Regions from separate parts of the Thermotoga sp. Cell2 genome, predicted to be linked through region 1. Evidence: predicted binding sites of a transcription regulator. Region 1 holds the regulator's gene; the other holds the start of a gene.
What was found. The regulator HrcA, encoded in region 1, represses chaperone genes, less so after heat shock. The targets are predictions, from matches to a motif close to ATTAGCACTCNNANNNTNNGAGTGCTAAT.

Region 1 (4,948 bases):
CCGCTTCCACCACACTCGTGGCAGTATTCCCGTGGAATCTTCCCTGTGCCGCCACATCTCTCACAAGTTCTCTCACTGACGAAGTAACCAAAGAACGATCTTCGTTCTTCTCTGATCCTTCCCGTTCCACCACAACTTGGACAGTTTATGTATCCGGCATTGGGTTCCACGCCTGTTCCGCCACACCTTGGACAGGTTTCGTACCTTTCGTATTCCACGGGTATCTCCGCTCCGTTGATCAAATCGGAGAGAGTTACTTCTATTTCGTACCTTATATCTTCGCCTCTTCGGGCGTATTCTCTTCTTTCTTCCTGGTGCGGTCTTTCCCCAAAGAAAACGTCGAATATGTCTCTGTTGAAGATGTTTTCAAACTCTCTGAATATATCATCGAAGAAGCCACCAGATTCTGTTTCCTGATACGTGGGCTGTTCTCCTACGTACCCGAAACGATCGTACATGGCCCTCTTCTGTGGATCGCTGAGGACCTCGTAGGCCTCCTGAATTTCCTTAAAACGTTGTTCGGCTTCCTTTCTGTTTTCCGGATGCCGGTCTGGATGCCACTCTTTTACGAGTCTCTTGTAAGCCCTTTTTATTTCTTCCTGTGTGGCGTCTCTGGGAACACCGAGAATTTCGTAGTAGTCCTTTTTTTCACGTTTCATGAACCATCACTCCTTCTCGTCAGAAGGTTTTTCAACCTTCTCTGCTTCCTTCTTTCGTGGTTTCACTGCAACCTTCACTTTTGCGGGTTTCAAGACTTTCCCGTGGAATTTGTAACCACTCTCTACTACCTCAAGGACAGTGTATTCTTCCACGTCTTCTGTTTCTACTCTTTCAACTGCTTCGTGTTCAAAAGGATCGAATTTCTCTCCCACGTGGATCTTTGTAAGCCCCTCTTTTTCCAAGACGTTCAGGAGTTTTTTGTATATCATTTTCACGCCTTCATAGAAGGCGTCTCCCTTTTCTCCCTGATTCAATGCCCTTTCGAAATCATCGAGAACGGGAATGAGTTTCGATATGAGGTATTCATTCGCATTCTTTATCAATTCTCTTTTTTCACGGGCGACTTCCTCACGATAGTTTTCGTATTCAGCTTTCAGCCTTTTTGCATACTCTTCCAGTTCTTTGTATTTTTCTTTCAGTTCTTCACATTCTTGTGTGAGCTCCTTTTTCTCTTTTTCGCTCATCTTTTCACCTCCTGGAAGTTGAAGTGAAATACTCTGAAAGACGGTTCAGAATGTATTCAAACACCCTGTGATTTCTATCGTACTTCGTAACCTTCGACGTGAAGAAGTACACACTACCGATAGGAGATTCTCCTTTGAAGTATCTTCCTGAAAAAACAGCGAATTTCTCCAGATTTTTTCTGCCAATTTCCCTTCCTATCATGACGCTTATGCCTTCTCCAACTAAGCTCTCAAGAAATTTCTGATCTTTCACTTCTTCGAGAAGGTTTCTGATGTCCTCCAGAGTGAGAGTTTCATCCTTTAGAAGATTTTCAAGCCCCGCATCCAGATATCTTTCGACAGTCTCACCTATCAGAGATTCTATCAATCTGAGAAAGCCACTTCCTTTCAGGCTTTCTATTTTACCCATCAACACTTCTCCTATTGTCCTGCCTCTGAGGAGGAAGTTGAGCTGTCTTTCAATTTCTTCCCAGTTCAGTCGTTCCTGAGTTTTGATGGGGGTAACTCTGGAAACGCCGAACTCTGTCAGTATGGAAAAGATGAGGTAGTCCTCCGAAACAGGAATGAGCATCACTCTGAGTATTTTCAAATCTCTTGTGTTTGGTCTTTCTATGAGGACGTAACCCTGCGTCAATCGGGCTAGAAGATTTCCTGCGAGGAAGAGAATTTTTTCCGGATCGGCAAGAGGCACCGATTTGAAAGTCTCCACAGCGAGATCCGCTTCTGATGTCTCCTTTGAAATCTTCAGCATCTCTTCGTAGTAAAATCTCAGCCCCTTGTCAGTTGGAATCCTTCCAGCCGATTTGTGGGGCTGGTATATGTATCCAAGATACTCCAATTTTTTCATATCGTTTCTTATAGTGGCACTGCTGAACTCTATATTGCTCACTTCCAGAACTCTCTGTGAGCTCACAGGTTTTCTATTTTCTATGTACTCTCTCACGATGCAGTAGAGCACTTTTCTTTGACGATCGTTCAATTTTTTCGAAGCATCACTGTTCTTCCTGTTGAGTCTCCTCACGATTTAGCACTCCCTTCTTTTGAGTGCTAATTATAGTTTAGCACACATTTTAAAAGAATTCAAGAAGAAAGCGAAATTCTCTGATCTTGACTTTAAAAAGAAGAAACTGGTACTATATATATTGGAGGGCCGAGGTGGCGGAATGGCAGACGCGGCTGACTCAAAATCAGCTGGGGGATGACCCCGTGCGGGTTCAAGTCCCGCCCTCGGCACCACAAGGGGCTCCGAAGGGCCCCTTTATTTTGTATCATATCAGGAGGGAAAACCTGTGACCAAAGTGTTAAAGGTGGATCCCCTCTTCCCCAACGAGAAAGTTCTGAAAGAAGCAGTCGAACTTCTTCAAAACGGAGAAGTGATCATTTTCCCTACCGAAACCGTTTACGGAATAGGAGCGGACGCGTACAACGAAGAAGCCTGCAAGAAGATCTTCGAGCTGAAAGGAAGACCCGCTGACAATCCTCTCATTGTTCATATACATTCCTTAGAACAGCTGGAGGAAATCGCGGAAGGTTATGAACCTCATCTGGATTTTTTGAAAAAGTTCTGGCCGGGGCCGTTGACGGTTATTCTTCGAAAAAAATCCGAAAAGATACCTCCCGTGGTGACCGCTGGTCTTCCGACGGTGGCTGTGAGGATGCCAGCACATCCGGTGGCCCTGAAGTTGATAGAACTCTTTGGAAATCCTATAGCCGCTCCAAGCGCAAATATTTCGGGAAGACCCAGCGCTACGAACGTGAAACACGTCGTAGAAGACTTCATGGGCAAAGTTAAGCTGATAATCGACGCAGGGGATACCCCCTTCGGCTTGGAGTCCACCATTGTTGATCTCACAAAGGAAAAGCCTGTTCTTCTGAGGCCAGGGCCAGTGGAAGTTGAACGACTGAAAGAGCTCTTTCCGGGACTCGTTGTGCCCGATTTTGTACGAAAAGGAAATTTTGAAGGCAGACCGCTTGCACCGGGAATGAAATACCGACACTACGCTCCTTTAAAGCCTCTGATACTCGTAGAAGATTTGACGAAGATGGAGGAAGTATTGAAAAAGTATCCGGATCATGTGGTCATCTGTGTTCAAGAGAGAAAGGAACTGTACGACGACAGAATCGTTGTAGGATCTTTGAAAAAACCCTACAGTATCGCACAAAACATTTTTTTCTGCTCTGCGTGAGGCTGAAAAAATGGGGAAAGAGTATATAATTGTTGAGGGATTTGAAGAAAGGGGAATTCTATTTGCGGTGATGAATCGATTGAGAAAAGCGGCAACAGAAATTGTGAGGTGACTTTTCTTTGGAGGAAACAAAAGAAATAAAAGAACAAAACAACCGTCTGTTTTTACTCCTTTCAATAATGATAATGGAGTTTTCCAATGCGAAAACGGAAAACGATATTCTTCAGGGTCTTTTGAACCTGGTGAAAAAAGTTGTTGATATCAAAGAGGTGGTTCTCGTCGATGAAAACAAGAGAAAAATCTGGGGAAGAGACATCGATATAAAAAGATTCGAAGAGTTCATTGACTGGTCCATCAGACAATCCAACCCTGTCTTTGTGGAGGATGAATTCGGTTATGTTGGAATAGTCCCTGTTGTGAAACAGGACAGGATGTTTGGAAGCTTAATTGTGCTACTGAATCACCAGCCATCAATGGAAGAAACAGAGATTTTCAAAGTTCTTTCGTTTCTTTCGGCGATCGTTCTGGAAAACATAAAGTTGTACAGGGAGTTAGAAGAAACGTACAACTACGTGAACGTCATTCTTAACGGTCTTCCAGAGGGGATCTTCGTTTATTCGAATGGGGAAATAAAATTTCAGAATGAGAAGTTCAAAGAGGAGAATTTTCCAGATGAAGTTTTGAAGAAGGCCATTTCTCTGTCAGAAGAGGCAATATCTTTGCGAACACAAAGAGTGGGTGAAGTGATATCAGGGGAAGAATTCTTTTCCATCACCTCGATACCTCTTGCCCTCGGCAGTGAAATTCAGGCGCTGACGATCGTTGAAAACGTGACAGAATCAAAAGAACTCGAAAGACTGAAGCGAATAGACAGGATGAAAACGGAGTTCATAGCGAACATCTCGCACGAGCTCAGAACACCTTTAACGGCCATAAAAGCCTATGCGGAAACAGTTTACAACAGTCTGGAGGAACTGGATCTCAGCACCCTCAAGGAGTTCCTCGAGGTGATAATAGATCAAAGCAACCACCTCGAAAATCTCCTGAATGAGTTACTGGACTTTTCCAGGCTTGAAAGGAAATCCCTTCAAATAAACAGAGAAAAAGTTGATCTCTGTGATCTCGTAGAAAGTGCGGTGAACGCGATCAAAGAATTTGCTTCATCTCACAACGTGAATGTTCTCTTTGAGAGTAATGTTTCCTGCCCTGTGGAAGCTCATGTTGATCCAACAAGGATCAAGCAGGTGCTTTTGAATCTTCTCAACAACGGGGTGAAGTACTCAAAGAAAGATGCTCCTGATAAGTACGTGAAGGTGATCTTGGATGAGAAAGATGGCGGTGTTCTCATAATTGTAGAGGACAACGGTATAGGAATACCGGATCACGCAAAGGATAGGATATTCGAACAGTTTTACAGGGTGGATTCTTCGTTGACCTACGAAGTGCCTGGAACGGGACTCGGCCTTGCCATAACAAAAGAGATCGTGGAGCTTCACGGCGGCAGGATATGGGTGGAAAGTGAGGTGGGTAAGGGATCCAGATTCTTTGTGTGGATCCCAAAAGACCGTGCCGGCGAAG
Region 2 (4,948 bases), 340 kb from region 1:
TATTGAGAGCGATGTTACACTTTTACCACTACCGGATTCCCCAACGATGCCCAGAGTTTCTCCCTCTCTGACCTCAAAAGAAACACCATCGACCGCCTTCACTACACCGTCTTCTGTATAGAAATAGGTTTTCAGATTTTCCACTCTAAGCAGAGGCTCTGTCAATTCGATCCCTCCTTAGAATTTTAGCCTTGGATCGAAAGCGTCTCTGAGCGCATCGCCCAGCAGATTCCATCCCAGAACGAAGAGAACCATAGCGGTACCGGGATAAACGAGAGCGTACCAGTGCTTTCCTATCTCCATTATCCAGTCTCTCGAGTAACTGAGGATGGATCCCCAGTCGGCGTATCCCTGGGGGGCACCGAGTCCCAAGAAGCTGAGCACAGCGGCCGTTATCACGAGAGATCCCATGTTCATGGAAGCCCATATCAGGACAGGGAAAATGGTATTCGGAAGAACGTGTTTCAATATGATGAGAAAATCGGGCACACCTATTGCTTTCGCTGCCAGGACGAATTGTTCTTCCCTCACCTGAAGAATGTTTCCCCTGATGAGCCTTGCCGCTCCCATCCATCCGAACACGATCATTGCTATCATAACCTTGTCGAGACCCGTCCCGAGAACGGTTGTCAACACAACAGCTGCTATGAGGAAGGGGATAGAGAGAAAGATATCGGTGATCCTCATGAGAACCTCATCTATCCATCCTCCAAAGTAACCTGAGATTGAACCTATGAACACTCCTATCAAGAGTCTTGCGAGTGTGACTATGAGACCTATCTTGAAAGCCGTTCTTGTGCCCCAGACGATTCCGTATAAGATATCACGGCCACCAATGACACCGAATGGGTGATAATCAACGCAGCGTATGGGTTCTCTGTTGGGATTCTTCGCCAGGGCATCCTCTTTCGTGGTAGGGGGTTGTGGGCTCTGATTCCAGCTCACCACAGGCATCAAGTAAGGATCGGGTAGCTTGGCTCTGGTGAGCGGGTGAATGGGAGGAGCTATAACAGGCGCGAGAATGGCTATCACCACGAAGAAGAGCACTAGAGAGAACCCTATGATGGCGGATGGATCTCTAAAAAATCTCTTCATTATTCTTTTGAATTCCTGATTCACGTCGTTTCACCTCTCATCCAAGTCTTATTCTGGGATCTATAAGAGCGTACAGAATATCTATGATGAGATTTCCAACTACAAGAATTGTTGAGAAAAACAACGCAGAAGCCATCACCGAAGCGTAATCGAGCTGCAGGGCTGCCTGCGCGGTGAAACTTCCCACACCCGTTCTGTTGAAGACCGTTTCCACGATCACAGTACCGGAGAAGAGACCGATGACCATACCACCGGCGACAGTGGTGACAGGAATCAAAGCATTTCTTCTGGCGTGTTTGTTTATAACCACATCCTCGGGAAGACCCTTTGCCCTGGCGGTTCTCACGTATTCTTTGTTCAGGACTTCCAGCATGCTCGGCCTGGTGATTCTCAGAAGATACGCCCACCAGAGCCACGAAAGAGTTATGATGGGACCTATAAGGTGCTTTAGCCCATCCCAGAAGATGTCCAATCTGCCGTTCAAGAGTGCGTCTATTGTGATGAGCTTTGTGTAGCGATGAAATTCTGGTGATTTGATCACTTCTTCAGCCCACATACTCAGATTCCCAGGAGGAAGCCAGTTCAGTATGCTGTAGAAGATCATCAGAACGAGCAATCCAAAGACGAAATCAGGGAAAGACCAGCCAACCACGGCGAAGATTCTTATGAAATGATCGAGGAATTTTCCTCTGTGAACCGCAGCCTTCACACCAAGCCATATTCCAACAAATACAACAGGGAAGATGGCGTAAAGCGCAAGTTCAACGGTGTATGGAAGTCTTCTCAAAAGAGCATCTTTCACCGGCTCTTTCCCAACAAGGGACCACCCGAGATCACCTCTCAGAGTGTTTGCGAGCCATTTGACGTATCTCACAACGAAAAAGTCGTTCAAGCCGTACTTCTCCTTTAGAGCGTCCATCTGCTCGGGCGTTAACTTGTCCAGCATGTTCGGGTTGACGTACGCTGCGAGTAATTTATCCGGCCCGAGGGACTGGATCATGGAAAAAACGATGAAGGTGACTCCTAAGAGAATCAGGGGCAAGAGCAGAAGTCTTCGTATGATGTATGCGGTCACCTGGTACACCTCCTGGTCGTAAATTGGGTATGCACCTTCATATGATTATACAACATACCCTGAACCTTCCGACATTTGGAAGAGTCTGAACAGTGGTATAATAAGGATGGATTGATAAACCAGGGGGCGAACGGGTTCGACGGGGATGGAGTCCCCTGGGAAGCGAGCCGAGGTCCCCACCTCCTCGTAAAAAAGGTGGGACAAAGAATAAGTGCCAACGAACCTGTTGCTGTTGCCGCTTAATAGATAAGCGGCCGTCCTCTCCGAAGTTGGCTGGGCTTCGGAAGAGGGCGTGAGAGATCCAGCCTACCGATTCGGGCTTCGCCTTCCGGCCTGAATCGGGAAATTTCAGGAAGGCTGTGGGAGAGGACACCCTGCCCGTGGGGGGTCCCCCCTGAAATCGAAAACACGGGCTGCGCTCGGAGAAGCCCAGGGGCCTCCATCTTCGGACGGGGGTTCGAATCCCCCCGCCTCCACCAGAAAAAGGGCGCTTCAAGCGCCTTTTTACTTTTCTTCAACCTCTTTGACTCATTGTTTACCCATTATTAACGATAATGTTGAGTTTGTGTTCGTTTTTCTTAATCAATATCCCTTGAAGAGGCTCGTAAAAAGTAGTATATTTATATTAGCAGTCGAACGATGAGAGTGCTAAAAATCTACGAAGGAGGGATGGATGATGAAAGTGATACCTCTCGGTGAAAGGCTTCTCATCAAGCCCATCAAAGAGGAAAAGAAGACTGAGGGAGGAATCGTTCTTCCAGATTCCGCAAAGGAGAAACCGATGAAGGCAGAGGTCGTAGCCGTGGGAAAGATCGATGACGAGGAAAAATTTGACATCAAAGTTGGAGACAAGGTTATTTACTCCAAATATGCGGGTACAGAAATAAAGATTGATGATGAGGATTACATCATCATCGATGTGAATGACATACTCGCGAAAATCGAAGAGTGAAGGAGGTGTGAGATATGCCGAAGATTCTGAAGTTCAATGAAGAAGCGAGAAGGGCACTCGAAAGAGGTGTGGACAAGGTTGCTAACGCGGTAAAGGTGACTCTCGGACCGAAGGGAAGGAACGTTGTTATCGAAAAATCGTGGGGTTCTCCAACAATAACCAACGACGGTGTTTCCATAGCCAAGGAGATTGAGCTCGAGGACAAATTCGAAAACCTCGGGGCTCAGCTCGTGAAAGAAGTTGCTTCCAAAACAAACGACGTTGCCGGTGATGGTACAACAACTGCTACGGTTCTCGCACAGGCTATGATCAAAGAAGGTCTCAAGAACGTTGCAGCGGGCGCCAATCCAATTCTCCTCAAGAGGGGTATAGACAAAGCCGTTGAGAAAGCCGTTGAAGAGATCAAGAAGGTCTCCAAGAAACTTTCCGGTAGGGAGGACATTGCCCACGTTGCCGCTATATCTGCGAACAGCGCCGAAATAGGAGAGCTCATCGCAGAAGCTATGGACAAGGTAGGAGAAGACGGGGTCATCACTGTGGAAGATTCCAAAACACTCGAAACCTACGTTGAATTCACCGAAGGTATGCAGTTTGACAGAGGTTACATCTCACCATACTTCGTCACGGATGCCGAGAAGATGGAGGTCGTTCTGAAGGAACCCTTCATACTCATCACTGACAGGAAACTCAGCGCTGTGAAACCTCTCATTCCGATCCTTGAAAAGGTCGCTCAGACCGGAAGACCACTTCTCGTTATAGCGGAAGACGTTGAAGGAGAAGTTCTGACAACACTTGTTCTCAACAAACTCAAGGGTACTCTCCAGTCCTGTGCCGTGAAGGCTCCTGGATTCGGTGAAAGAAGAAAAGCCATGCTTCAGGACATAGCAATTCTCACCGGAGGTCAGGTGGCAAGTGAAGAGCTCGGAATCAATCTCGAAGATCTCACCCTTGAAGATCTCGGAAGAGCCGATCTTGTGAGGGTCAAGAAAGATGAAACCATCATAATTGGAGGAAAAGGTGATCCAGAGGCTATCAAGAAGAGAATCGCTCAAATCAAAGCCCAGATAGAGGAAACCACATCTGAGTACGAAAAAGAAACTCTCCAGGAAAGGATGGCAAAACTCGCAGGAGGAGTAGCCGTCATAAAGGTTGGAGCGGCCACCGAAACAGAGCTCAAGGAAAAGAAACACAGAATTGAAGACGCACTGAGCGCTACAAGAGCAGCCGTTGAAGAAGGTATCGTTCCCGGTGGAGGAGTAACACTCCTGAGAGCAAGAAAGGCCGTTGAAAAGGTCATAGAAGAGCTCGAAGGCGACGAGAAAATAGGAGCTCAGATCGTTTACAAGGCACTCTCAGCCCCCATTAAGCAGATTGCTGAAAACGCAGGATACGACGGAGCGGTGATCATAGAGAAGATACTCTCGAATGACGATCCAGCCTATGGATTCGACGCACTCAGGGGAGAATACTGCAACATGTTTGAAAGAGGAATCATTGACCCAGCAAAGGTTACAAGGAGCGCCCTGCAGAACGCCGCGTCCATCGCTGGAATGCTCCTGACAACGGAAGTGCTCATCGTTGAAAAACCCGAGGAGAAAAAAGAAACACCGAGTATTCCTGAAGAATTCTAAATGATAACAAGGGGGCCAAAGGCCCCCTTTACTTTTTTTACTTTCTGTGGTATGATGAAAATATCAATAGTTCCTTTCAGGTATGGAAATCTGTTGCGGAATAGATCCAAGAACTCGTTTGAGTTGATTCAATACTTCCTCAGAGGTCTTAAAAAAAGAAGGGGCGTTTGCCCCTTCTTTTGGTTTCATCAAACG

Region 2: the regulator HrcA is predicted to act here: its motif matches at 2,795-2,823, upstream of groES (co-chaperone GroES).

What each region holds. Positions count from the first base shown of each region.
Region 1 covers NZ_CP003409.1:65,863-70,810, reverse strand. Annotated here, with positions in the region: gene dnaJ (molecular chaperone DnaJ) at 1-659, opposite strand, end outside; gene CELL2_RS00390 (nucleotide exchange factor GrpE) at 666-1,184, opposite strand; gene hrcA (heat-inducible transcriptional repressor HrcA) at 1,189-2,205, opposite strand; tRNA gene CELL2_RS00380 (tRNA-Leu) at 2,334-2,420, shown strand; partial or broken gene CELL2_RS00375 (L-threonylcarbamoyladenylate synthase) at 2,474-3,482, shown strand; gene CELL2_RS00370 (cell wall metabolism sensor histidine kinase WalK) at 3,490-4,948, shown strand, end outside; gene CELL2_RS00365 (HDOD domain-containing protein) at 4,937-4,948, shown strand, end outside.
Region 2 covers NZ_CP003409.1:410,549-415,496, reverse strand. Annotated here, with positions in the region: partial or broken gene CELL2_RS02170 (ABC transporter ATP-binding protein) at 1-165, opposite strand, end outside; gene CELL2_RS02165 (ABC transporter permease) at 178-1,119, opposite strand; gene CELL2_RS02160 (ABC transporter permease) at 1,133-2,170, opposite strand; RNA gene ssrA (transfer-messenger RNA) at 2,293-2,649, shown strand; gene groES (co-chaperone GroES) at 2,847-3,122, shown strand; gene groL (chaperonin GroEL) at 3,137-4,753, shown strand; gene CELL2_RS02145 (AAA family ATPase) at 4,942-4,948, opposite strand, start outside.